DNA from 4 places in the Pseudomonas sp. MM227 genome. Region 4 is predicted to be linked to each of the others. Evidence: predicted binding sites of a transcription regulator. Region 4 holds the regulator's gene; each other region holds the start of a gene.
What was found. Region 4 encodes FliA, which starts transcription of late flagellar genes. Its sites were predicted from a motif close to CTAAAGTTTNNNNNNNNNNNGCCGNTAA; they were not measured.
Positions count from the first base shown of each region.

Region 1 (5,795 bases), 2.3 Mb from region 4:
AGGGCAGAGCGCACCGTTCACCGAGGAAAAATCGTTCAGCCAGGACAAGGCGTCGGGGCTGCTCTCGGTGCGCACCAAAGGCAGCAATTTCGAGGGGCAGGCGGTGAGCTTTCGCGGCTTGGTCGCGTTGGCCCAGCAAACCGTCTACAGCGGCGAAGCGCCGATGGTGGACAACGTCGGTTTGAATGCCATTGCGTTCAGCGGGGACTGGAAGAACATGCCGGTGGGTGCGCAGCTGGGCTATGTGACCGATGGCAAGATGAGCAACAGCGTGGTCGGCGAGTACGGCAAGCCGCGTCAGGCGTTCGACTGCCGTGTCGAGCAGCAGTTGCCCGCGACCCAGGTCAATGGCCGCTTGAGCGGTCAGGCGAAGAAGCTGCGCTGTGCGCACCTGGAAGACAACCTCAAGCGGGTGGAGACGCTGTATTACCTGGAGGATTACGGGTACTTTTTCCGCGCGGGTGTGGACCCGAACGCGTTCTTTCATGAAGAGCGGGTGTTGAAGGAAGTGGAGTGAGCGGGTTGGGTCGTGTTGCGGCCGGACGCGGCTTGCGCCGCTGCTACAGGGGATCGGTTTCCGTAGCAGCGGCGTAAGTCGCGTCAGGATGTGAGCGTGCTTTCTTAGACGCGGAAATGGCTGACCATCATCTGCAACTGGTTGCCCAGGCGTGCCAACTCGACGCTTGAGGCGGCCGTTTCTTCACTGGCGGCGGCCGTCTGCTCCGATACATCGCGCACGTTGATGATGCTGCGGCTGATTTCCTCGGCAACCGAGCTTTGCTGTTCGGCTGCAGCTGCAATCTGCTGGTTCATCGCCTGGATGCTGGACACCGTGCGGGTAATGTTCGCAAGCGAAGTGCCGGCGCGGCGTGTCAGCTCGACACTGCTGTCAGTCAGGCCACGGCTGCTCAACATCACACTGGCCACCTGTTGCGTGCCCATCTGCAGACCGGCCACCAGACCTTCGATTTCCTCGGTGGATTTCTGCGTACGCTGGGCCAGGCCGCGAACCTCATCGGCCACCACGGCAAAGCCACGTCCGGCCTCGCCTGCGCGGGCCGCCTCGATGGCTGCGTTGAGGGCCAGCAGGTTGGTCTGCTCGGCGACTGCCTTGATCACGTCCATGACGCTGCCGATCTTGTCGCTTTCCTTCTGCAGGGCGTTCATCGCTTCGGTGGAGCGACGGACTTCGTCGGCCAGTTTCTCGATCTGCGCGATGGCTTCGCCTACCACCTTGTCACCTTCACGCGCTTCGTCGTCAGCGGTGGTGGCGGCCACCGAGGCCTGTTCGGCGTTGCGCGCCACTTCCTGAACGGTCGCGGTCATCTCGTGCATGGCGGTGGCGACCTGATCGGTTTCGACTTTTTGGTTGTTGACCCCGGCACTGGTCTGTTCGGTGACGGCGGATAATTCTTCGGCAGCGCTGGCGATCTGGGTGACGCTGTCGCGGATGCCGCCGATCAGCTCGCGCAGGGTTGCGCCCATGCGCTGAATGCCTTGTTGCAGCACGCCCAGCTCGTCCTTGCGGGTGACTTGCAGGTTCTGACTCAGGTCGCCGCCGGCAATGCGCTCGACAACTTCCAGGGTCTGCTGCAGTGGGCGGGTGATCTGGCGGGTAATGATCCACGCGGCAAGGATCCCGAAGATCAGGGCCAGCAGCGCGGCGCCGATCTGATAGCTGCGCGCTTCGGCGCTTTCGGCATCGCGCCGCTGGATCTGGATCTTGTACAGCTCGTCGCTCAGGCGGACGATTTCAGCGCCTTCCACGGTCATCTCGGCACGCGCCGTAGCGATGTTGGCGATTGCCGCCTTGAAGCCGGCGACTGCAGTGCGGTAGTTACCCAGCGCGGCGTTGAGTTGCTGGAAGCGGGACTGCTCGGTGGGCAGGCGGGCGGACAGCTGCTGCAGCTCGGCCACGGCGCGGTCCATCTGGGCGAAGGCGGCCTGTTCGGATTTTTCATTGACGTTGCTGGTATAGGCGAGCACGTCGTAGCGCGTCTGCTGGATCAGTTCACGGACGCGGGTGATGGCCTGGAATTCGTCGAAGCGCAGGTCGCCGTCGGGCACTGCAAGCACTGCCTGATTGATCTGGTTGACCAGCTCGGTGGCAGCCGTCGCCGTGGCGGTCATGTTCTGCCGCGCGACATTGCTGGCCTTGTAGCCGTCGCGCATCTGGTTCAACGACTTCTGATACGCGTCGATCTGCTCGGACTGGGCCTTGAGGCGCTGCAGGTTCTCGGGGCTCTTGAAGCCGTCGATCAGTTTCTTCTGCTGGGTCTCGAAAGCGTCCAGTTGGGTCTGCACGGTTTGCGCAGACGCATCATCGCCGTTGGCCAGCATGTACTGCAGGCGCACGATGCGCAGCTTGGTCAGGCTGTTGTTCAGTTCGGAAATGTCGCTCATCCAGTTGCTGCGCTGGATCAGGCTGCTCAAGCTGGTCCAGCCGGTCAGCGCCAGCAGCGCGGTCAATACCAGCACCAGGCCAAAGCCCAGCGCAAGTTTTCGGGTAACGCTGATATTGCCGAACCAGCCGTTCATAAATGTGCTCCTGACAGTAAAGGATCAGACCTGGACGACCGTCGTTGTGGTTATGGGTGGTCGCCATGAAAAGGTCTTCTTGATCCCCCCATATCGGCACCTTGTCGCAGAGCTGAAACAAAAAATCGGATCACCGAGGCAAAAAAAAACGGCGCGATCGAGATCGCGCCGTCTGGCTGTTGCGGCCGTTGCATCAAGCGATCGGCTGCGAACTCCACTCACCGTTCACCAGGCGTTGCAGGCCCAACGGGTTGGCATTGCGCAGCGCTTCGGGCAGCAGCGCGTCCGGGTAGTTCTGGTAGCAGACCGGACGCAGGAAGCGGTCGATCGCCAGGGTGCCGACAGAGGTACCGCGCGCATCCGAGGTGGCTGGGTAAGGGCCGCCGTGGACCATGGCGTCGGACACTTCCACACCGGTCGGGTAACCGTTGACCAGAATGCGGCCGACTTTCTGTTCCAGCACCGGCACCAGCCATTGGTACTTGACCAGGTCGGTGGCCGGTTCGCCGATCAGGGTGGCGGTCAGCTGTCCGCGCAGCGATTGCAGCGCGGTCTTGAGCTCGGCATCGTCGGCGACTTCGATCACCACGGTGGCCGGGCCGAACACTTCTTCCTGCAGCAGTTCGTCGCCATTGAGCAGCAGGCTTACATCAGCCTTGAACAGCTGCGCCTGAGCCTGTTGGCCTTCCTGCGGGTTACCGGCCAGGTGCGTGATGCCTTCATGGGCCAGCAGGTGTTCGACACCTTTGCTGTAGCTGCGCAGACCACCGGCATTGAGCATGGTTTGCGGCGCCTGGGCAGCCATTTGCGTTTGCAGCTGCTCGAGGAAAGCGCTGAAGGCCGGCGAGCGAACGCCGATCACCAAGCCCGGGTTGGTGCAGAACTGGCCACCGCCCATCACCACGGACGCCGCCAGTTCCTTGGCCACGGTTTCGCCGCGGGTGGCCAAGGCGTCCGGCAGCAGGACGACCGGGTTGATACTGGACATTTCAGCGAACACCGGGATCGGCTGGGCACGCTCGGCGGCCATTTTGCACAGCGCATTGCCGCCGTTCAGCGAGCCGGTGAAGCCGACCGCTTGAATGGCCGGATGCTTGACCAGCGGCTCGCCGACGCCGGCACCGAAGATCATGTTGAACACGCCCTTGGGCATGCCGGTCTTTTCTGCAGCACGGATGATGGCGGTGCCGACCAGATCGGCTGTCGCCATGTGCCCGCTGTGGGCCTTGAATACAACCGGGCAACCCGAGGCCAGCGCGGCGGCGGTGTCGCCACCGGCCGTGGAGAACGCCAGGGGGAAGTTGCTGGCGCCGAACACGGCAACCGGGCCGACGCCGATGCGGTACTGGCGCAGGTCGACGCGCGGCAGCGGCTTGCGGTCGGGCAGGGCGAGGTCGATCCGGGCACCAAGGAAGTCTCCACGGCGCAGCACTTTGGCAAACAGGCGCATCTGGCCGCTGGTGCGACCGCGTTCGCCTTGGATGCGGCCGGCAGGCAGGGCGGTTTCCTGGCAGACGACTGCTACGAAATCATCACCCAGCGCATCGAGTTCGTCAGCGATGGCATCGAGGAATTCAGCGCGGCGAGCGGGGCTCAGCTGGCGATATTCCAGGAAAGCGTCGTCGGCGGCCTGGCAGGCGGCGTCGACTTCGGCATCGGTGGCTTGGTAGAAGCTATAAGGAAGCGCCTCGCCAGTGGTGGCGTCGACACTCTTGAGTTTGGGCTCGCCACTGGCGCTGCGGTTGCCGCCGATGAAGTTGTGACCGAGGATGTTAGGCATTGTTGTCTCCGTGTCCTGTGGGCGGGTTGTTAACAGACATCATACAACTTGAGCATATACCGGGCAAGTTGCCCCCCGAACCCCCTACTGTAGCCGCCTCGGCCGCAGATGTGGTGAATCAGGCAGACCGCGGTGAGCCCGGACGCGGCTTGCGCCGCTGCTACAGAGGCCTGTCGTGGTCGATTCGCAACCCCTGTAGCAGCGGCGCAAGCCGCGTCGGCGGTCTATGCGGTGAATCAGGCAGACCGCGGTAAGCCACATCGGCATTCGCGCCGAAAGAAAGCAAATAGCCAGCACGCAAGGTAGCGGCGAACAGGGCCTTGGAGGTAAGGTGAGCAATGGTGCATCAATGGCGATGACGCGCGTCGCCCCATGAAGAGAACGAGAGGCCATGCCGCCCATTCCCCTGCTGATCTGCGATGACTCGAACATGGCCCGCAAGCAGCTGCTGCGCGCCCTGCCAGCGGATTGGGACACCACCATCACCCAAGCGGTGAACGGCCGCCAGGCGCTCGAGGCGATTCGCGAGGGCAAGGGCGATGTCATGTTGCTCGACCTGACCATGCCCGACATGGACGGCTACCAGGTCTTGGCAGCACTGCGTGAGCACGGTTTGCGCTGCAAGGTCATCGTCGTCTCCGGCGACGTGCAGGATCAGGCTCTGCGCCGGGTACGCGAACTCGGTGCGCTGGCCTTCATCAAGAAGCCGGCCGAGCCCGACGAGTTGCGCCGAGTCCTGCTCCAGGCCGGCCTGCTGGAAAAGACTACCGGCGGCCCCTTGCGCGGCGGCAGCGACAGCACCATCCACATCGGCTTCATCGACGCTCTGCGCGAGGCCATCAACGTTGCCATGGGCCAGGCTGCTGCCATGCTGGCCAAGGTGCTCGGCGTGTTCATCCACTTGCCCGTACCCAACGTCAACCTGCTCGAAGCCAGCGAGTTGCACATGGTCCTGGCCGACGTGCAGAGTACACAGCCGATCACGGCAATCTGCCAAGGCTTCATCGGCGGCGGCATCGCCGGTGAAGCGATGCTGATCTTCCACGACTGCGACATCGCCGACCTGGCTCGACTGATGAACCGCAGTGCGCTGGACTACTCCGACCAGGAAATGCTTCTGGACCTCTCGTCGGTCATCATCGGCGCCTGCCTCAGCGGCCTGGCCCAGCAGTTGGACGTGATGTTCTCCCAGAGCCATCCGCACCTTCTCGGCGACCACGGCGCGATCGACGACCTGATCGAAGTCGGCAGGCACCGCTGGAAAAAGACCCTGACTGTCGAAATCAGCTACGCGCTGGAAGGCCACTGCATTCATTTCGACTTGCTGTTGCTGTTCACCGAAGACTCGGTGCAGTTGCTGCGCGACAAGCTCGACTACCTGATGAACTGAGCCATGAACAGACCTATCGAACTGGACGAATTTCACTGGCTCCTGGCGATCACGCAGAGCATCGACGTTGGCGTGGTGGTGCTCGAC
Region 1 covers NZ_OX352319.1:639,299-645,093, forward strand. Annotated here, with positions in the region: gene ONG87_RS02830 (hypothetical protein) at 1-517, shown strand, start outside; gene ONG87_RS02835 (methyl-accepting chemotaxis protein) at 622-2,538, opposite strand; gene ONG87_RS02840 (aldehyde dehydrogenase (NADP(+))) at 2,732-4,318, opposite strand; gene ONG87_RS02845 (response regulator) at 4,710-5,708, shown strand; gene ONG87_RS02850 (diguanylate cyclase) at 5,712-5,795, shown strand, end outside.
Region 1: the regulator FliA is predicted to act here: its motif matches at 2,629-2,656, upstream of ONG87_RS02835 (methyl-accepting chemotaxis protein).

Region 2 (5,795 bases), 2.2 Mb from region 4:
CATGGACGTGATGGACTTCGAATCGCTGACCACCCTGCATGTCACCGAGACGATCACCGCGCACATCCGTGACTGCACCCACGTGATCCTGATGATGTCCCACAGCAGCGCGCGGCGTTGGTGGATACCCTTCTCCATCGGCGAGGCGACCTCGTGGGACCGACGCATCTGCGTGTATCGAATGGGTGACCAGGCGCTGCCCGAATACCTGGCCCATTGGCCGACCCTGACGCGCACGCAGCAATTGGACTTCGTCATCGAGGCCTACCACCGCGAGGCGGCCCTGCGCATGCCGGCCAGTCAGCGCGAGACGCCGCTGCAGCTGTGCGCGCGCGATATCCACAGGGGCCTGCGCGAACGCATCGGGCGTGGATTCTAGCTCGGCCGCAAGGCTGGGAAGGCGGTGCGGCCCATCAGGGCGCGGGTTTGCCCGGCTCGACCATCTTCGTCGAGCCGTCCTCGAAGAGGTTCAGCCGCTGGCGCAGCTCGCGCGGCTGCACCGGCGCATCGGGATCACCGATCGACGCGCCAGGAGGACTGGCAGCTGGAGGCGCGCCGGGGGCCGGAGTTTCCAGGGCCGGTTGCTCGCCTTCGATATCGCGCTGGGCCTTCTTGGTCAGAACCACGATATCGATACGGCGATTGATGGAGTTCAGCGGATCCTTGCGGTCGAACAGCGAAGACGAGCCATAGCCAACCACGCGCGCGATCTGGTCTTCCGGGTAGCTGCCGGCTACCAGCGCGCGGCGCGCGGCATTGGCACGGTTGGACGACAGCTCCCAATTGCCGAAGCCGCCCGCCGCACTGCCGGCGTAGGGCTTGGCATCGGTGTGACCGCTGACGCTGATCTTGTTCGGCACCGCCTTGATGGTGTCCGCCATGGCCAGCAGGATGTCCTCGAAATAGGGTTTGAGCCGCGCACTGCCCAGGTCGAACATCGGCCGATTCTCGGCGTCGGTTATCTGGATGCGCAAACCGTCCTGAGTGATCTCGAAAAGGATCTGGTCCTTGAATTTCTGCAGCTGGGGGTTTTCGTCGACCTTGTTCTGCAGTTCCTGCAGCAACAATTCGAGGCGTTCCTTTTCAACCTGCTGGGCCACTTGCTCGGCCTGCTCGGCCGCGACCTGGGTCGAGGTTTCGGGCTTGGGCGGCGACACCTCGACGTCCGGATTCAGCGTCTTCTCGGGCGATAGCTGGGGCGAGCCGCCCAGGTCGATGACATAGGGCGTACCGCTTTCGGAGAAGCCGATCGGGTCCTTGAAGTAGCCAGCGATGGCGATCTTCTGTTCAGGCGTAGCTTCGGACAACAGCCACAATACCAGGAAGAACGCCATCATCGCCGTCGCGAAGTCGGCGAACGCGATCTTCCAGGCGCCGCCATGATGGCCGCCGCCAAAGCGCTTGACCCGCTTGACGATGATGGGCTGGTTGTTTTCCATGACTCAGCGACCGCGTACGGCTTGTTCGAGTTCGGCGAAGCTGGGCCGGTGCGCCGGGTACAGCACCTTGCGCCCGAACTCCACGGCCAGCGACGGCGGCATGCCCGAGGCCGAAGCCACCAGCGACGCCTTGATGGCCTCGTAGACGTTCAGTTCTTCCTTGGCGTCATGGGCCAGGCAGGTCGCCAAGGGCCCGAAGAAACCATAGGCCGCCAGGATACCCAGGAACGTACCGACCAGGGCGGCGCCGACGTGGCCGCCGATCGCTGCCTTGTCGCCATCACCCAGCGAGGCCATGGTCACGACGATACCCAGCACCGCCGCAACGATACCGAAACCGGGCAACGCATCGGCGATACCGGTCACGGCGTGGGACGGGTGCTCGAGCTCTTCCTTCATGCTCAGCAGCTCCATGTCGAACAAGCCTTCGAGTTCGTGTGGGGCCATGTTGCCCGAAGACATGATGCGCAGGTAATCGCAGATGAAGGCCATCATCTGCTCGTCCTTGAGGAGGGCTGGGTACTTGGCGAAGATCGGGCTGGCGGCGACGTCCTCGATGTCGGCCTCGATGGACATCATGCCCTCGCGACGGCTCTTGTTGAGGATCTCGAACAGCAGGCTCAGCACTTCCAGATAGAAGGCATGACTGAAGCGCGACTTGAACATCTTCAGCGACTTCTTCAGCACGATCATGGTGGTGCTGCCGGGGTTGGCCTGCAGGAACGCGCCCAGTGCGGCGCCACCGATGATCAGCACCTCGAAGGGCTGCACCAGGGCAGCCAACTGACCATGGGAAAGAACGTATCCGCCGAGCACGCTGGCGAACACGACAATGATGCCGATAATTTTAGCCATGGATAAAAAACACTTCAGAAGTCGGGTTCATGGACGAAAAAGGTGATGTTGAATCTGTTGTTCTCCTTATCGGCAGAACTGCGCCAGACTATAGGCAGCGGTTTTCAAAAGCCAGTTTGGTCCGTTCGTGTAGTCGGCCTGCATTCAGGCATGCATCAGGATAAGCATAGTGTCCAACGCCAAGCCTCAAACCCTCGACACCTGGCTCGCATTGCTCGATGGCGTGCGCCTGCCGATCCCCAGGCTCTACCACGACAAGGTTCGCGCGGCGATCAAGGACCGACGCCGCTCGCTGCGCGACATCGCTGACCTGATGCAGCACAGCCCGGCACTGGTGCTCAGCGTGATGCGCGAAGCCAACCGGCATGCCAGCAACAGCCTGGCGGAACCGGCGGAAAGCCTCGAAGTGGCCCTGAACCGGCTGGGCCTGTCGCGTGCCGAAGAGTTGCTGATGCGCCTGCCCGCGCTCGACCCGCAGCAGATGCCCCTGACCCTGCGTCAGTTGCAGATGATCAGCCAGCATGCCAGCCAGCAGGCCAATGGCCTGTTCGCGGCACGGCTGGCGCGGCTGTGGCAGGAGATCCACTGGGGCAGCCTGTTGTTCCTGTCGCCGCTCTGGCCACTGGCTGCCACCTACCCCGAACTGCTCGATGAATGGGAGCGTCGGGTCATTGCCGAGGGCGAAACGGCGGCCACGGTCGAGCAGGCGCTGTTCGGCGTACCGCTGCTGGTGCTCTGCGAGGCACTGGCGCAGAAATGGCGCTTGCCGGCCTGGGTGCTGCACGGCTATCGCCTGCTGCTTGGGGAACGCCGGGCGCTGGTGCAGGCGCTGCACATCGCCCGCGACAACCAGCACCGCCTGCGTCAGCAACAGCAACTGGACGACGAGCCGGCGCTGCGCCGCTGGCTGAACCAGCCGGCCAATACCATCCTGATGGCCAATGGTCTGGCCCTGGCGGCGCAGCACGGCTGGTTCACCCCCCACCTGCAGCGCTGGCAGTACCTGAGCTGCCTGTACCTGCAAGTGCCGCTGGAGCAGGTGCAGCAACAGGTTCATCAACATGCGGTGCACAGCGCCCGTGTGCACTGGGCTACCGACCTGTGGCACCCGGCGCGCAGCCTGCCGTGGCCGCCGCAGCACGCGCCCGCGACGCAGGACAGCGAACCGGCGCCGGCACCCAGCGAAGCGGCACTGGCGGGCTGGCGGCACCTGTGCACGCAGCTGCTGGCCACGCCAACGCCGTTCAACAATGCCTTGCACCTGACCACCTGCGCGCGCGATGCACTGCTGGCATGCGGCATGCAGCGGGTCATGCTGCTGATGGTCGACCGCAGCCATGGCAGCCTGCGCGTGCACCAGAGCGCGGGGCTGCCCAAGGAGGCGGCCGCGCTGAGCCTGGGCATCGAGCACAGCAGCCTGTTGCAGCGGCTGCTCGCCCAACCGACGCAGTTGCGCATGGGCAGCGCCAACAGCGCACAGCTCCAGGCGCTGCTGCCGGCGACCCTGCGCGCGCTGTTCCGCGGTGAACACGTGCTGCTGCGCTCGCTGGGGGTCGAAGGTCGCGTGCACACGTTGCTGGTCGCCGACCAGGGCGGACGCCCGTTTTCCGAGATCAGTGTGCAGGGCTTCGGCAAGACCGCACAGTGCATCGAGCGCGCGCTGGACAGCTTTACCAACCGCAGCCGGTAAGGCTTGCGCTACAATCGTCGTTCCGTTTCGTCTGGAGACCCGAATGCCTGACTTCGCTGGCCTGCCCCTGGTGATCGAGCCCGAGGCGCTGAGTACTCGGCTCGACGCCGCCAACCTGATCGTGGTCGACCTGACCAGCGCCGCGCGCTACGCATCCGGGCACATCCGCGGGGCGCGTTTCGTCGATCCCAAGCGTACCCAATTGGGTCAGCCGCCTGCACCGGGGCTGTTGCCCGGGCTGGCGGCGCTGGAGCAGCTGTTCGGCGAGCTGGGGCACCACCCGCAGGCGACCTACGTGGTCTACGACGACGAGGGCGGCGGCTGGGCCGGACGCTTCATCTGGCTGCTCGACGTGATCGGCCATTCTCGCTATCACTACCTCGATGGCGGCATCCTGGCCTGGGAGGCCGCCGGCCTGCCGCTGAGCCAGGACACGCCAGCCAGCGCCGGCGGCCCGGTGTCGCTGACCCTGCACGACGAGCCCACCGCAACCCGCGAGTACCTGCAAAGCCGCCTGGGCGCCAGCGACCTGGCCATCTGGGATGCCCGCGGCCCGCTGGAATACTCGGGCGAAAAAGTGCTGGCAGCCAAGGCGGGGCACATTCCCGGTGCGATCAACCTGGAGTGGACCGCCGCCATGGATCCGGCGCGCCAGCTGCGCATCCGCAGCGACGTCGCGCAGATGCTCGACGGCCTGGGCATCACCGCCGACAAGGAAATCATCACTCACTGCCAGACCCATCACCGCTCTGGCTTCACTTATCTCGTGGCCAAGGCGCTGGGCTATCCACGCGTCAAGGGCTATGCCGGTTCCTGGGGCGAATGGGGCAACCACCCCGACACCCCCACCGAAGTTTAAGGACACTCAATGAAAGATCGCCTGTTCATCATCAGCCAGTACCTGCTGCCCCATCACCTGCTCTCGCGCCTGGCCGGGTGCGTTGCCGAATGCCGCTCGCGCTGGTTCAAGAACGCCTTCACCCGCTGGTTCGCCGAGCGCTACAACGTCGACATGTCGCTGGCCCAGGTCGAAGACCTGAGTGCCTACGAGAACTTCAACGCCTTCTTCACCCGTGCCCTGAAGCCCGATGCGCGTCCGCTGGACCCGACCCCCGGTGCAATCCTCTCGCCGGCCGACGGCGCCGTCAGCCAGCTGGGCACCATCGAACACGGTCGCATTTTCCAGGCCAAGGGCCACAGCTTCAGCGTGCTCGAACTGCTGGGCGGCGATCCAGACAACGCCGCTCCTTTCATGGGTGGCAAGTTCGCCACCATCTACCTGTCACCGCGCGACTACCATCGGGTGCACATGCCACTGGCGGGTACCCTGCGTGAAATGATCTATGTGCCGGGGCGCATCTTCTCGGTCAACCAGACCACCGCCGAGAACGTGCCTGAACTGTTCGCGCGCAACGAACGGGTGGTGTGCATCTTCGACACCGAACGCGGGCCGATGGCCATGGTGCTGGTGGGCGCGATGATCGTCGCCTCGATAGAAACCGTCTGGGCGGGCCTGGTGACGCCGCCCAAGCGCGAACTCAAGACCTTTCGCTACGACGAAGCCGCTCGTGCGCCGATCCATCTGGAGAAAGGTGCCGAGATGGGCCGCTTCAAGCTGGGCTCCACCGTGGTCATGCTGTTTGGCCCGGAACAGGTCCAATGGGCCCATCATCTGGCCAACCTGTCACCGGTGAACATGGGCCAGGGCCTGGGACTTGCGCACAGTTCGACCGCGGCCGCGTCGGCGACACCTCCCCCGGTGATCTGAGCCGCGCGGACGGCACGGCGCAGCCTCGGCGACATCGGGGCTG
Region 2 covers NZ_OX352319.1:461,001-466,795, reverse strand. Annotated here, with positions in the region: gene ONG87_RS02085 (toll/interleukin-1 receptor domain-containing protein) at 1-379, shown strand, start outside; gene motB (flagellar motor protein MotB) at 414-1,439, opposite strand; gene motA (flagellar motor stator protein MotA) at 1,443-2,294, opposite strand; gene ONG87_RS02070 (HDOD domain-containing protein) at 2,464-3,984, shown strand; gene ONG87_RS02065 (rhodanese-like domain-containing protein) at 4,028-4,843, shown strand; gene asd (archaetidylserine decarboxylase) at 4,853-5,752, shown strand.
Region 2: the regulator FliA is predicted to act here: its motif matches at 2,361-2,388, upstream of motA (flagellar motor stator protein MotA).

Region 3 (5,795 bases), 1.6 Mb from region 4:
GAGATCGGCGAGGCATCAGGCCGCTTTCACCCGCAACTGAGCGTGGATGTCCGCAATGGCGACTTCGCCCGCGGCAACTACGACGATGACGCGGCAAGCCTGGGTCGCGTGCCCTTGCATGCCCAGGCCGGTTTCGCCCTGGACCTGCACCAGGCTGTCGACGGTCGTGCCAACGCCTGGCTGGTGTTCAGCACGAGCAACGGTTTCCATGATCCATCGAGCGATGAAAGGGTAAGCCCGCGGCGCTGGTACGAGAGCAACAACCTGCTGGGATTGGTGATATCGCCCGTCGAGGGGTTGAGGCTGGGGTTTGTCTACACGGTCAAGACCAGTCCGAACGATGTCGCCGACACCACTCAGGAGGCGAGCTTCACCCTGGCCTACCAGGCTGATTCGGGGTTTGGCGCATGGCGCCCGGGTTTGGCGATCACCAGCCGTACGCAGGGGGACAGTGGCCTGTATACCCAAGGCAGCGTGGAGCCGGGCGTGGACCTGAGCGATGCCGGTCTGCGCTTGAGTTTTCCCAGCACGGTCGGGATCGGCTGGAATGGATTCTATGGTCCCGATTCCGGCGACCGTCTCTATGCCCGCAGCGGGCTGGCGCTCGAGCAGCCCTTCAAGTGGGGGGAAACACGCTGGAGCGCCCGCGCCGAGGCCCTGGCAATCTACCGCGATGGCACCCTGCGCGAACTCAGCGGCCCGAACGGCGAAACCGACAGCGTGGTGCCTCAGGTGACCATGAGCCTGTCCATGGCGTACTGACCATTACCTGTAGGAGCGGGCACCGACCGCTCCTACAGATGAATCTGCTTCGGGGCCAGGGCCTGGTGCCTCTACCAGGACACACCTTGATTCAGAATCCCTGCTTCGGCAAAAACCTGTAACGGTATGATCTGGCGCATTCCCATCCCTCCCAGAGGTTTCCATGCAGTCCAGACTCATCGCTTACCCGGCCATGGTCGCGCTGACCGTCCTTCTTGCCGGCTGTGACGCGGCCGAAACCGCGGCGAACAAGGTCATCGAAACCTCCAAGACGCAACTGGTCGAAGCAGCGCGTGACACCTTCAGCGAATCGGCCAAGCAGATCAACGAGACGATCGACAAGGCGCAGCAGAGCGCCAAGCCGTGGATGACGGAGGGTGACGAGAAATCCGAAACCCGACACTCTGCAGCCGAGCAGGAAGCTAAGGAAAAGTCGGAAGGGTAAGCCTTTCCGCCTCTTCACAATTCATCAAGCATCAGGCCTGAATGCCACAGCGGGCATGACTAGATCTTGAAGCTGTCCACCAACTGCTTCAAACGGTTGGCCTGCTGGGAGAGCGCATCGCAATTTCGCAGGGTTTCGGTGAGGTTGGTCACGCCCTGCTGATTCAGCATGTTGATTTGACTGATATCCACATTCAGCGCCTCCACCACCGAAGTCTGCTCCTCGGTAGCGGCAGCAACGGATTGGTTCATGCCGTCGATCTCGCCGATTCGCTGGGTCACGATGGCCAGACGATCGCCGGCCTGGTTGGCCACCGTCATGCTTTGCTGACTGGAAGCCTGGCTGGTATTCATCGTCACCACCGCTTCGCGCGAACCCACCTGAAGCGCCGTGATCATCTTGTGAATCTCTTCGGCAGACTCCTGGGTGCGGTGCGCCAGGTTTCGCACCTCATCGGCCACGACTGCAAAACCACGGCCCGCTTCACCGGCCCGCGCCGCCTCGATGGCAGCGTTCAAGGCCAACAGATTGGTCTGTTGGGAAATACCCTTGATCACGTCGAGGATGTGGCCGATGTTGTCGGTGCCCGCGTTCAAGGTTTCAATCTGCTCGCACGACAGGCTGATTTTCTCGGATAACGTGCTTATTGCCTCGATGGTCTGCGTCATCACTTGGCGACCGTCGTCGGCCTGACCGCTGGCATCGCTGGCCTGACGCGACGCTTGCGCGGCGTTGCGGGCAATCTCTTGGGCGGCAGCACCCAGCTCGTTGATTGCAGCTGCAACGCTTTCGGTACGGGCGCTTTGCTCGTCGGAGCCTGCGATGGACTGGTTGGAAGAGTGCATGACCCGTTGGGCCAATGCATGCACTTCCCGGGTAGCCGACGACACCTCGCCGATGGAGGCATGGATACGCTCGACGAACTGGTTGAACGAGGTACCGAGTTCACCGAATTCATCACGGCTTTCAACGACCAGGCGACGCGTCAGATCGCCTTCGCCCTGCGCGATGTCACGCATTGCCCGGCCCATGGTCACCAATGGACGCATCAAGAACTTGATGAGCAAGGTCAGCAACAAGGCAATGGCGAGAACGGCAACGACCATGGCGATCACGGCCGACGTACGGAACTGGCGCAGTGGGGCGTAGGCTTTGTCCTTGTCGATCGACAGACCCACGTACCAATCCGCCGAAGGCAACCCTGTGACCGGCGTGAACGACAGCAGTCTCGCCTGACCATCGAGGGTGACCTCCTGCAGATTCTTCTCGATTCGCGGCGTGCTGCCGGGGTAGATGTCTTTCAGGTTTTTCATGACCTGATCCTTGTCCGGCGACACCAACACTTGACCGTCTGCGCTGACGAGAAACGCCTGGCCGATCCCGCCAAAATCCACCGAATTGATGATCTGCACCAACGTGTCGAGGCTCAAGTCGCCGCCGACTACGCCCATCAACTGACCTTGGCGTTTGACGGGCGCTGCCACCGTGACGACCAGGCCACCCACCGATGCCAGATAGGGCGGCGTCAGCATGACTTGATCCGCTGTCACTGCAGCTTTGTACCAGGGCCGCTGACGCGGATCGTACCCGTCAGGCATCTTGGTGTCGGGCCGCTGGATGAAGGTGCCGTCGGCCACACCCATGTAGGTGAATTGAAAGTTGGTCGTGATCACGGGCTGGTCCAGCAGGCCCGGGTAGTCCGCCTTATCGCCTTGATAGGCAATGTTCTGGCGCAGGTTTTCAATCACCAGAATCCGGCCGCTGAGCCAGTTCTTGACGCTGCTGGCGGTCAGCTCGCCCGACTGCTTGACCGATGCGCTGAGGTTCTGCTGGATGGCGCTGCGCTGCAGGTAGTCGTTGTAGAGCGTGAACAGTGCGAACGCCAGGATGACGATGCTGCACCCGGCGATCAGGATTTTATGGCTGAATTTCAAGTTCATGGACGCTAGAGGTTCCGGGGCATGAGGGGGCGAAAGCCAGGCGCCGTGCTGGGGATGCAGCAGCGCTGTCAGGCAGCAGGTCGGACTGGGGGCGAGCACCGGATGGCGGCAATCGAGTTGCGCCGACAACCGTCGTCTTCAGCGTTTCGGCTGCGCGCGCGCGAACATGAGAACTGATCGTGGTTTTCCGCCACATGGTCACCGGCCGAGGAGGGCGCACCGCGCAGTGCCTGACACACCGCGGCGGCTCATTCGCGGGCAGAGCCCGCTCCCACAGGAGCTGCGGCATCCCGTAGGAGCGGTCATTGGCCGCGGAGGGCGCACCGTATGGTACCTGACACACCGCGGTGCGCCCTTCGCGGCCACGGACCGCTCCTACGAACGGGGTTGCGTTCAGTGCGGACCGGTCACCGCCACCAACCCGCCGCGCAGATCGGCGCCGCTGGGCTTCTGGTAGACGCTCAGGCCAAACTCCGGCAGCACGGCCAGCAGGTAATCGAAGATATCGCCCTGAATCCGTTCGTACTCCGCCCACGCCGTGGTGCGGGTGAAGCAGTAGATTTCCAGCGGCACGCCCTCGGCGGTGGCTTCCATCTGACGGACCATGCAGGTCATGTTCGGCTGGATGTCCGGGTGGGCGTTGAGATACGCCAGAGCGTAGGCGCGGAAAGTCCCCAGGTTGGTCATGCGCCGCTGGTTGGCCGAGAGTTCCGCGACCTCGCCCTGCGCCGCGTTCCACGCCTTGAGTTCGGCCTGCTTGCTGCTGACGTAGCCGCTGAGCAGGCGAATCTGGGTCAGGCGCAACTGCTCCTGTTCGTCGAGAAAGCGTATGCCGCTGGCGTCGATGTGCAGGCTGCGCTTGATGCGCCGTCCGCCGGACTGCTGCATGCCGCGCCAGTTCTTGAACGACTCGCTCATCAGCCGCCAGGTGGGGATGGAGACGATGGTCTTGTCGAAATTCTGGATCTTCACGGTGTGCAGGGTGATGTCGACGACGTCGCCGTCGGCGCCCACCTGGGGCATCTCGATCCAGTCGCCGACGCGCAGCATGTCGTTGCTGGTCAACTGCACGCTGGCCACGAACGACAGCAGGGTGTCCTTGTAGACCAGCAGGATGACCGCCGACATGGCGCCCAGCCCGGACAGCAGCAACAGCGGCGAGCGGTCGATCAACGTGGCGACGATGATGATGGCACCGAAGATGTACAGGATCATCTTGGCCAGTTGCACGTAGCCCTTGATCGAGCGGGTGCGGGCGTGCTCGGTGCGCGCATAGATGTCGATCAGTGCATTGAGCAGGGCCCCCAGGGCCAGTACCAGGAACAGGATGGTGAAGCCCAGCGCGATGTTGCCGATGACGTGCTTGCTGTTGTCGCTCAGCACCGGGATCAAGCCCAGACTGAACTGCACCACCAGCGACGGCGTCATTTGCGCCAGGCGATGGAAGACCTTGTTGTGCAAAAAGTCGTTGAGCCAGTGCAGCGATGGCCGGCGACTGAGCAGCTTGACCGCGTGCAGGGTCAGGAAGCGCGCCAATCGGCCCAGGGCGAAGGCGGCGATCAGCAGCAGGAACAGCGACACACCGGCCTGCAGGACCGGCTGGTCGTCCAGGCCAGTGATGAAAGTGACGGTTTGGTGCCAGAGCGATTCGATGTTCATGGGGTGGCGTGCAGCTCCCGGATTGAAAAGGGGCGGGGATTAAAGCCCATCGAGTGGGGCAATCGCCACGCCTGGAAAGATTTGCACGCAATTTACCGACTTACGGGTAAAGAAATTCGGCTAATCGTGCGCAAACCGGTACCCTATGCAGTCGAATTTATGTACTCCGTCGAGGTAACACCCGTGTTTTCCCAATTCGCCCTGCATGAACGCCTGCTCAAAGCCGTCGCCGAGCTGAAATTTGTCGAGCCGACGCCGGTGCAGCTGGCCGCCATTCCCCTGGCATTGCAAGGGCGCGACCTGCGGGTGACGGCGCAAACCGGCAGCGGCAAGACTGCCGCATTCGTCCTGCCGATTCTCAACCGCCTGATGGGCCCGGCCAAGGTGCGCGTCGACATTCGCGTGGTGATCCTGTTGCCGACCCGCGAACTGGCCCAGCAAACCTTGAAGGAAGTAGAGCGCTTCAGCCAGTTCACTTTCATCAAGGCGGGCCTGATCACCGGCGGTGAAGACTTCAAGGTGCAGGCAGCCATGCTGCGCAAGGTACCGGATATCCTCATCGGCACCCCTGGGCGCCTGCTGGAACAGCTCAACGCCGGCAACCTGGACCTCAAGAAGGTCGAGGTGCTGGTGCTCGACGAAGCCGACCGCATGCTCGACATGGGCTTCTCCGAAGACGTGACGCGCCTGAGCGACGAGTGCGGCCAGCGTGAACAGACCCTGTTGTTCTCGGCCACCACCGGCGGTGCCGGGCTGCGCGACATGATCGGCAAGGTGTTGAAGGATCCCGAGCACTTGCTGATCAACAACGTCAGCCAACTGGCCGAGGGCACTCGCCAGCAGATCGTCACCGCCGACCACAACGTCCACAAAGAGCAGATCCTCAACTGGCTGCTGGCCAACGAGACGTACCAGAAGGCAATCGTCTTCACCAACACCCGGGCCATGGCCGACCGTATCTACGGGCGCCTGGTGGCGCAGGAATACAA
Region 3 covers NZ_OX352319.1:1,367,186-1,372,980, forward strand. Annotated here, with positions in the region: gene ONG87_RS06255 (hypothetical protein) at 1-762, shown strand, start outside; gene ONG87_RS06260 (hypothetical protein) at 926-1,207, shown strand; gene ONG87_RS06265 (methyl-accepting chemotaxis protein) at 1,267-3,147, opposite strand; gene ONG87_RS06270 (mechanosensitive ion channel family protein) at 3,541-4,806, opposite strand; gene ONG87_RS06275 (DEAD/DEAH box helicase) at 4,990-5,795, shown strand, end outside.
Region 3: the regulator FliA is predicted to act here: its motif matches at 3,291-3,318, upstream of ONG87_RS06265 (methyl-accepting chemotaxis protein).

Region 4 (5,795 bases):
GATTTCTTCGTCGGCGCCGAAGCTCATGTGGATGCTCCCTGGAATACGTGATTAACGGTCAACACAGTCAGGCGCAGGCGATGGCCTAGAAGCCCAGACTGGACAGCAGATCGTCGACATCGTCCTGACCGGATACGACGTCTTCACGTTTATCGGCATGGATCTGCGGACCTTCACCCTTGGCGGGATGTTTTTCTTGATCTTTTTCGGCGCGGAGCTGTTCGTGATCATGCTGGATGCCGGCGAAGCGATCGACCTGGCTGGCCATCAGGACCAGTTTGAGCAGGTTGCTCTCCACTTCGGTGACCAGCGCGGTGACACGCTTGATGACCTGGCCGGTGAGGTCCTGATAATCCTGGGCCAGCACGATGTCGTTGAGGTGGCTGGCGACTTCGCGATTGCCCTGCTCGCTGCGGGTCAGGAAGCTGTCGACCCGGCGCGCCAGTTCGCGGAACTCGTCGGCGGCCACTTCGCGGCGCATGAAGCGCTGCCAGTCGGCGCTCAAGGCACTGGCTTCGGCACTCAGCGTATTGAGCACCGGGGTGCTCTGCTCGACCAGATCCATGGTGCGGTTGGCCGCGTTTTCGGTCAGGCGTACCACATACGACAGACGTTCGGTCGCATCGGTGATCTGCGAAACCTCTTCGGCCTGGGGGATGTTCGGATCGATCTGGAAACTGACGATTGCGCTGTGCAGCTCGCGCGTAAGCTTGCCCACTTCCTGATACAGGCCGCGATCGCGGGTCTGGTTCAGTTCGTGGATCAATTGCACCGCGTCGCCGAAACGGCCTTTTTCAAGGCTGTCGACCAGCTCCACTGCGTGTTTTTTCAGGGTCGACTCGAAGTCCCCCAACGTGCTTTGTTTGTGGTCCATTGCGCCCCCATTGCAGACTTCAGCTATTGACGCGCTCGAAAATCTTTTCGATTTTTTCTTTCAGCACTTGCGCAGTGAAAGGCTTGACCACATACCCGTTGACCCCGGCCTGGGCGGCTTCGATGATCTGCTCGCGCTTGGCCTCGGCGGTGACCATCAGCACCGGGAGGTGCTTGAGGCGATCGTCGGCGCGCACCTGGCGCAGCAGGTCGATGCCGGACATGCCAGGCATGTTCCAGTCGGTGACGAGAAAATCGAAGTTGCCGCTGTGCAACATCGGCAAGGCGGTGTTGCCATCATCGGCCTCGGCGGTGTTGGTGAAGCCCAGGTCACGCAGCAGGTTCTTGATGATGCGCCGCATCGTCGAGAAATCGTCGACGATGAGGATTTTCATGTTCTTGTCCAATTAGACCTCCAGCAGTCTTGAACACGCCCAGCCCCTGGACGTGCATAACAATCGAATTCGCCTGAGCCACTTGCCGCTGCAGATCGCCTACACGCGCTACGCCTGCAGGCCTCTTCGCGGGCAGAGCCCGCTCCCACAGTCTCGGCCTTTGTGGGAGCGGGCTCTGCCCGCGACAAAGCCCGCACCGGTCTTGCCGTTCCTTCAGCGTGCCCGCCATTCCCCCAGGCGCCCGCGAAGTCGCGCCGCGCACTGGCTGTGCAACTGGCTTACCCGCGACTCGCTGACACCCAGTACCTCGCCGATTTCCTTGAGGTTCAGCTCTTCGTCGTAATACAACGACAGGACCAGCTTCTCGCGCTCGGGCAGGTTGGCGATGGCCTCGGCCAGCGCGCCTTGAAAGCGTTCGTCCTCGAGATCCCGCGAGGGCTCCAGCGAACCGCTGGCGCCGTCTTCGTGCAGGCCCTCGTGCTCACCGTCCTGCAGCAGATCGTCGAAGCTGAACAAGCGGCTGCCCAAGGTATCGTTCAGGATCCCGTAGTAATCATCCAGACTCAGACTAAGTTCGGCAGCGATCTCGTGATCTTTAGCGTCGCGACCGGTTTTCGACTCGATTCGGCGAATGGCATCACTGACCATGCGGGTATTGCGGTGCACCGAACGCGGCGCCCAGTCGCCCTTGCGCACTTCGTCGAGCATGGCGCCGCGGATACGAATACCGGCGTAGGTCTCGAAACTGGCCCCCTTGCTCGAGTCGTACTTGGTCGAGACCTCCAGCAGACCGATCATGCCGGCCTGGATCAGGTCTTCCACCTGCACGCTGGCTGGCAGACGCGCCAGCAGGTGATAGGCGATACGCTTGACCAGCGGCGCGTATTGCTCGATCAGCTGATGCTGCTGCGAGTCGCGCGACGCCTTGCTGTACATACGGTATCCGCTGGCACTCATGATACGGGCCCTGCGCTGGTTTGCTGGACCAGGCGTTCGACGAAGAACTCCAGGTGGCCACGGGGGTTGGCCGGCAAAGGCCAGGTGTCTACTTTCTGCGCGATCGCCTTGAAGGCCAGCGAGCATTTGGAACGGGGGAACGCCTCGTACACGGCGCGCTGCTTCTGCACGGCCTTGCGCACCGACTCATCGTAGGGCACGGCGCCGACGTACTGCAGGGCAACGTCGAGGAAGCGATCGGTCACCTTGGTCAACTTGGCGAACAGATTGCGCCCTTCCTGGGGGCTCTGCGCCATGTTGGCCAGGACCCGGAAGCGGTTCATGCCGTAATCGCGGTTGAGCAGCTTGATCAAGGCGTAGGCATCGGTGATCGAGGTGGGCTCGTCGCATACCACCAGCAGGACTTCCTGGGCGGCGCGGACAAAGCTCACTACCGATTCGCCGATACCGGCGGCGGTGTCGATGATCAGTACGTCGAGGTTGTCGCCCACATCGCTGAAGGCCTGGATCAGGCCGGCATGCTGGGCCGGGCTCAACTGCACCATGCTCTGGGTACCCGAGGCTGCCGGCACGACACGGATGCCGCCGGGGCCCTGCAACATCACGTCGCGTAGTTCGCAGCGACCTTCGATCACATCGGCCAGGGTGCGCTTGGGGGTCAGGCCCAACAACACGTCGACGTTGGCCAGGCCAAGGTCGGCGTCCAGCAACATGACCCGGCGGCCGAGCTCGGCCAACGCCAGGGACAAGTTCACTGACACATTAGTCTTGCCGACGCCACCTTTGCCGCCGGTCACCGCGATCACCTGTACGGGATGCATGCTGCCCATGTTCGTTCTTTACCTTGTCTAGACCGAGGCCACACGAGTGGCTGCCAGTTCGATTGCTCGAGTGTTTCCTGGCAACCCTACGATGCAGGAAGAGTGTGCTTGCATAACGTTCTTCACCTCAGCCAACTCGCTTGTCGGGGCTGTGGTAGAGACCCGCGAACATATCGGCCATGGCCTCTTCGCTGGGCTCTTCTTGCATTTGCACGCTCACTGCGCGGCTGACCAACTGGTGCCGGCGCGGCAAATGCAAGTCATCGGGAATGCGCGGCCCATCGGTAAGATAGGCAATCGGCAGTTCCTGACTGATGGCCAGGCTCAGCACTTCGCCGAGACAGGCCGTTTCATCCAGTTTGGTCAGGATGCACCCGGCCAGACCGCAACGCTTGTAGCTATGGTACGCCGCGCTGAGCACCTGCTTCTGGCTGGTAGTAGCCAGCACGAGGTAATTGCGCGCATTGATCCCGCGTCCGGCCAGGCTTTCGAGCTGCATGCGCAGGGCCGGATCGCTGGCTTGCAGGCCAGCGGTGTCGATCAATACCACGCGCTTGCGCAGCAGGGGTTCCAGGGCTTGTACCAATGACTGGCCCGGATCGACCTGAGTCACCGATACATTGAGAATGCGGCCCAGGGTCTTGAGTTGTTCCTGGGCACCGATGCGAAAGCTGTCCATGCTCACCAGCGCCACGCTCTGGGAACCGTACTTGAGCACATAACGGGCCGCCAGCTTGGCCAGAGTGGTGGTCTTGCCCATGCCAGCCGGGCCGACCATGGCGATCACGCCACCTTCTTCGAGCGGTTCCACTTCCGGTGTACGGATCATACGCGCCAAGTGCGCCAGCAGCATCCGCCATGCCTGCCGAGGTTCGTTGATTTCGCTGGTCAGGCTGAGCAGCTCGCGAGCGATCGGGCCGGACAAGCCGATGCGCTGCAAACGACGCCACAGATTCGCCTGCGCCGGCTTGCAGCCTTGCAGCTGGGTCCAGGCCAGGGAGCCCAGCTGCACTTCCAGCAGTTGGCGCAAACCGTTGAGTTCGGAACGCATGGAATCGAAAAGACGTTGGTCGACGGCAGGCTGTGGCGCGGGGGCCACCTGCACACGCGGGGGCTCTTCGCGACGCGGCTCGACCAGCGGCTCGGCGGCGGTCAACGGCAGGCCGGCAACCAGCTGGCGGTTGGTAGCCGCATCGCTCTCGCCACGGGTGCTCAGCTCGGCCTGGGCCGAAACGATCCGCGATTGGGTCTTGCGCAGCTCTTCTTCCAACTCCAGGTTGGGCACGCGCGGCGCCAGGGCCGACAGCTTGTAGTCCAGCGCTGCGGTCAGCTCGACGCCGCCGGCGATGCGACGGTTGCCAATGATGGCAGCGTCGGCGCCCAGCTCATCGCGGACCAATTTCATGGCCTGACGCATGTCGGCGGCGAAAAATCGCTTCACTTGCATAACCCACTACCTCAGCCGTTGGGCCCTACTGTCGCAACGATGGTGACTTGCTTGTTATCAGGGATTTCCTGATAGGCCAGTACGTGAAGGTTGGGGATCGCCAGGCGACCGAAACGTGACAGCATCGCGCGGACCGGACCGGCTACCAGCAGTATCACCGGTTGGCCCTGCATCTCCTGCCGCTGCGCCGCATCGATCAGGGATCTCTGCAGTTTTTCCGCCATGCTCGGTTCCAGCAAAACGCCTTCTTCCTGACCCTGACCAGCCTTCTGAAGACTATTTAGCAATATCTGTTCCAACCTTGGTTCCAGCGTGATGACAGGCAGCTCCGACTCAATGCCTACAATGCTTTGCACGATTGCGCGGGACAAACCGACCCTGACGGCCTGAACCAGCGCGGCGGTATCTTGACTCCGATGCCCGTTGTTGGCGATGGCTTCTGCGATGCTGCGGATGTCGCGTACGGGTACCTGCTCAGCCAGCAGGGCCTGCAGGACCTTGAGCAGCGAAGACAGCGAAAGGATGCCCGGAACCAGCTCTTCGGCCAGCTTGGGCGATCCTTTTGCCAGAACTTGCAGCAATTGTTGCACTTCTTCGTGGCCGATCAGCTCATGGGCATGCTTCTGCAGAATCTGGTTCAAGTGCGTGGCCACTACCGTACTGGCATCGACCACCGTGTAGCCCAGCGACTGCGCCTGGCTGCGCAGGTTGACGTCGATCCAGACCGCGTCCAGACCAAACGCCGGATCCTTGGCGGTGATGCCGTTCAACGAGCCGAACACCTGCCCGGGGTTGATTGCCAGCTCGCGATCCGGGTAAATCTCGGCTTCGGCGAGGATCACCCCCATGAGCGTCAAACGATAGGCGCTGGGCGCCAGGTCGAGGTTGTCGCGAATATGCACGGTAGGCATCAGGAAGCCCAGGTCCTGGGACAGCTTCTTGCGTACGCCCTTGATCCGCGCCAGCAATTGGCCGCCTTGATTGCGGTCCACCAGCGGGATCAAACGGTAGCCAACTTCCAGGCCGATCATGTCGATGGGCGTCACGTCATCCCAGCCCAGTTCCTTGGTTTCCTGGGTGCGCGTCGGTGAAGGCAGCAGCTCTTGTTGGCGCTGCACTTCGGCCTGGGCCTGGACCTTGACGTCGTTCTGCTTTTTCCACAAAAGGTAGGCACCACCACCGGCGATGGCACCCAGGGTGATAAAGGCCATGTGCGGCATTCCGGGCACCATGCCCATGATCACCATCAGCGCGCCGGAGACGGCCAGTGCCTTGGGCGAAGCGAACATCTGCCGCTGGATC
Region 4 covers NZ_OX352319.1:2,925,141-2,930,935, forward strand. Annotated here, with positions in the region: gene ONG87_RS13205 (chemotaxis protein CheA) at 1-27, opposite strand, end outside; gene ONG87_RS13210 (protein phosphatase CheZ) at 86-874, opposite strand; gene ONG87_RS13215 (chemotaxis response regulator CheY) at 894-1,268, opposite strand; gene fliA (RNA polymerase sigma factor FliA) at 1,482-2,228, opposite strand; gene fleN (flagellar synthesis regulator FleN) at 2,222-3,055, opposite strand; gene flhF (flagellar biosynthesis protein FlhF) at 3,174-4,493, opposite strand; gene flhA (flagellar biosynthesis protein FlhA) at 4,505-5,795, opposite strand, start outside.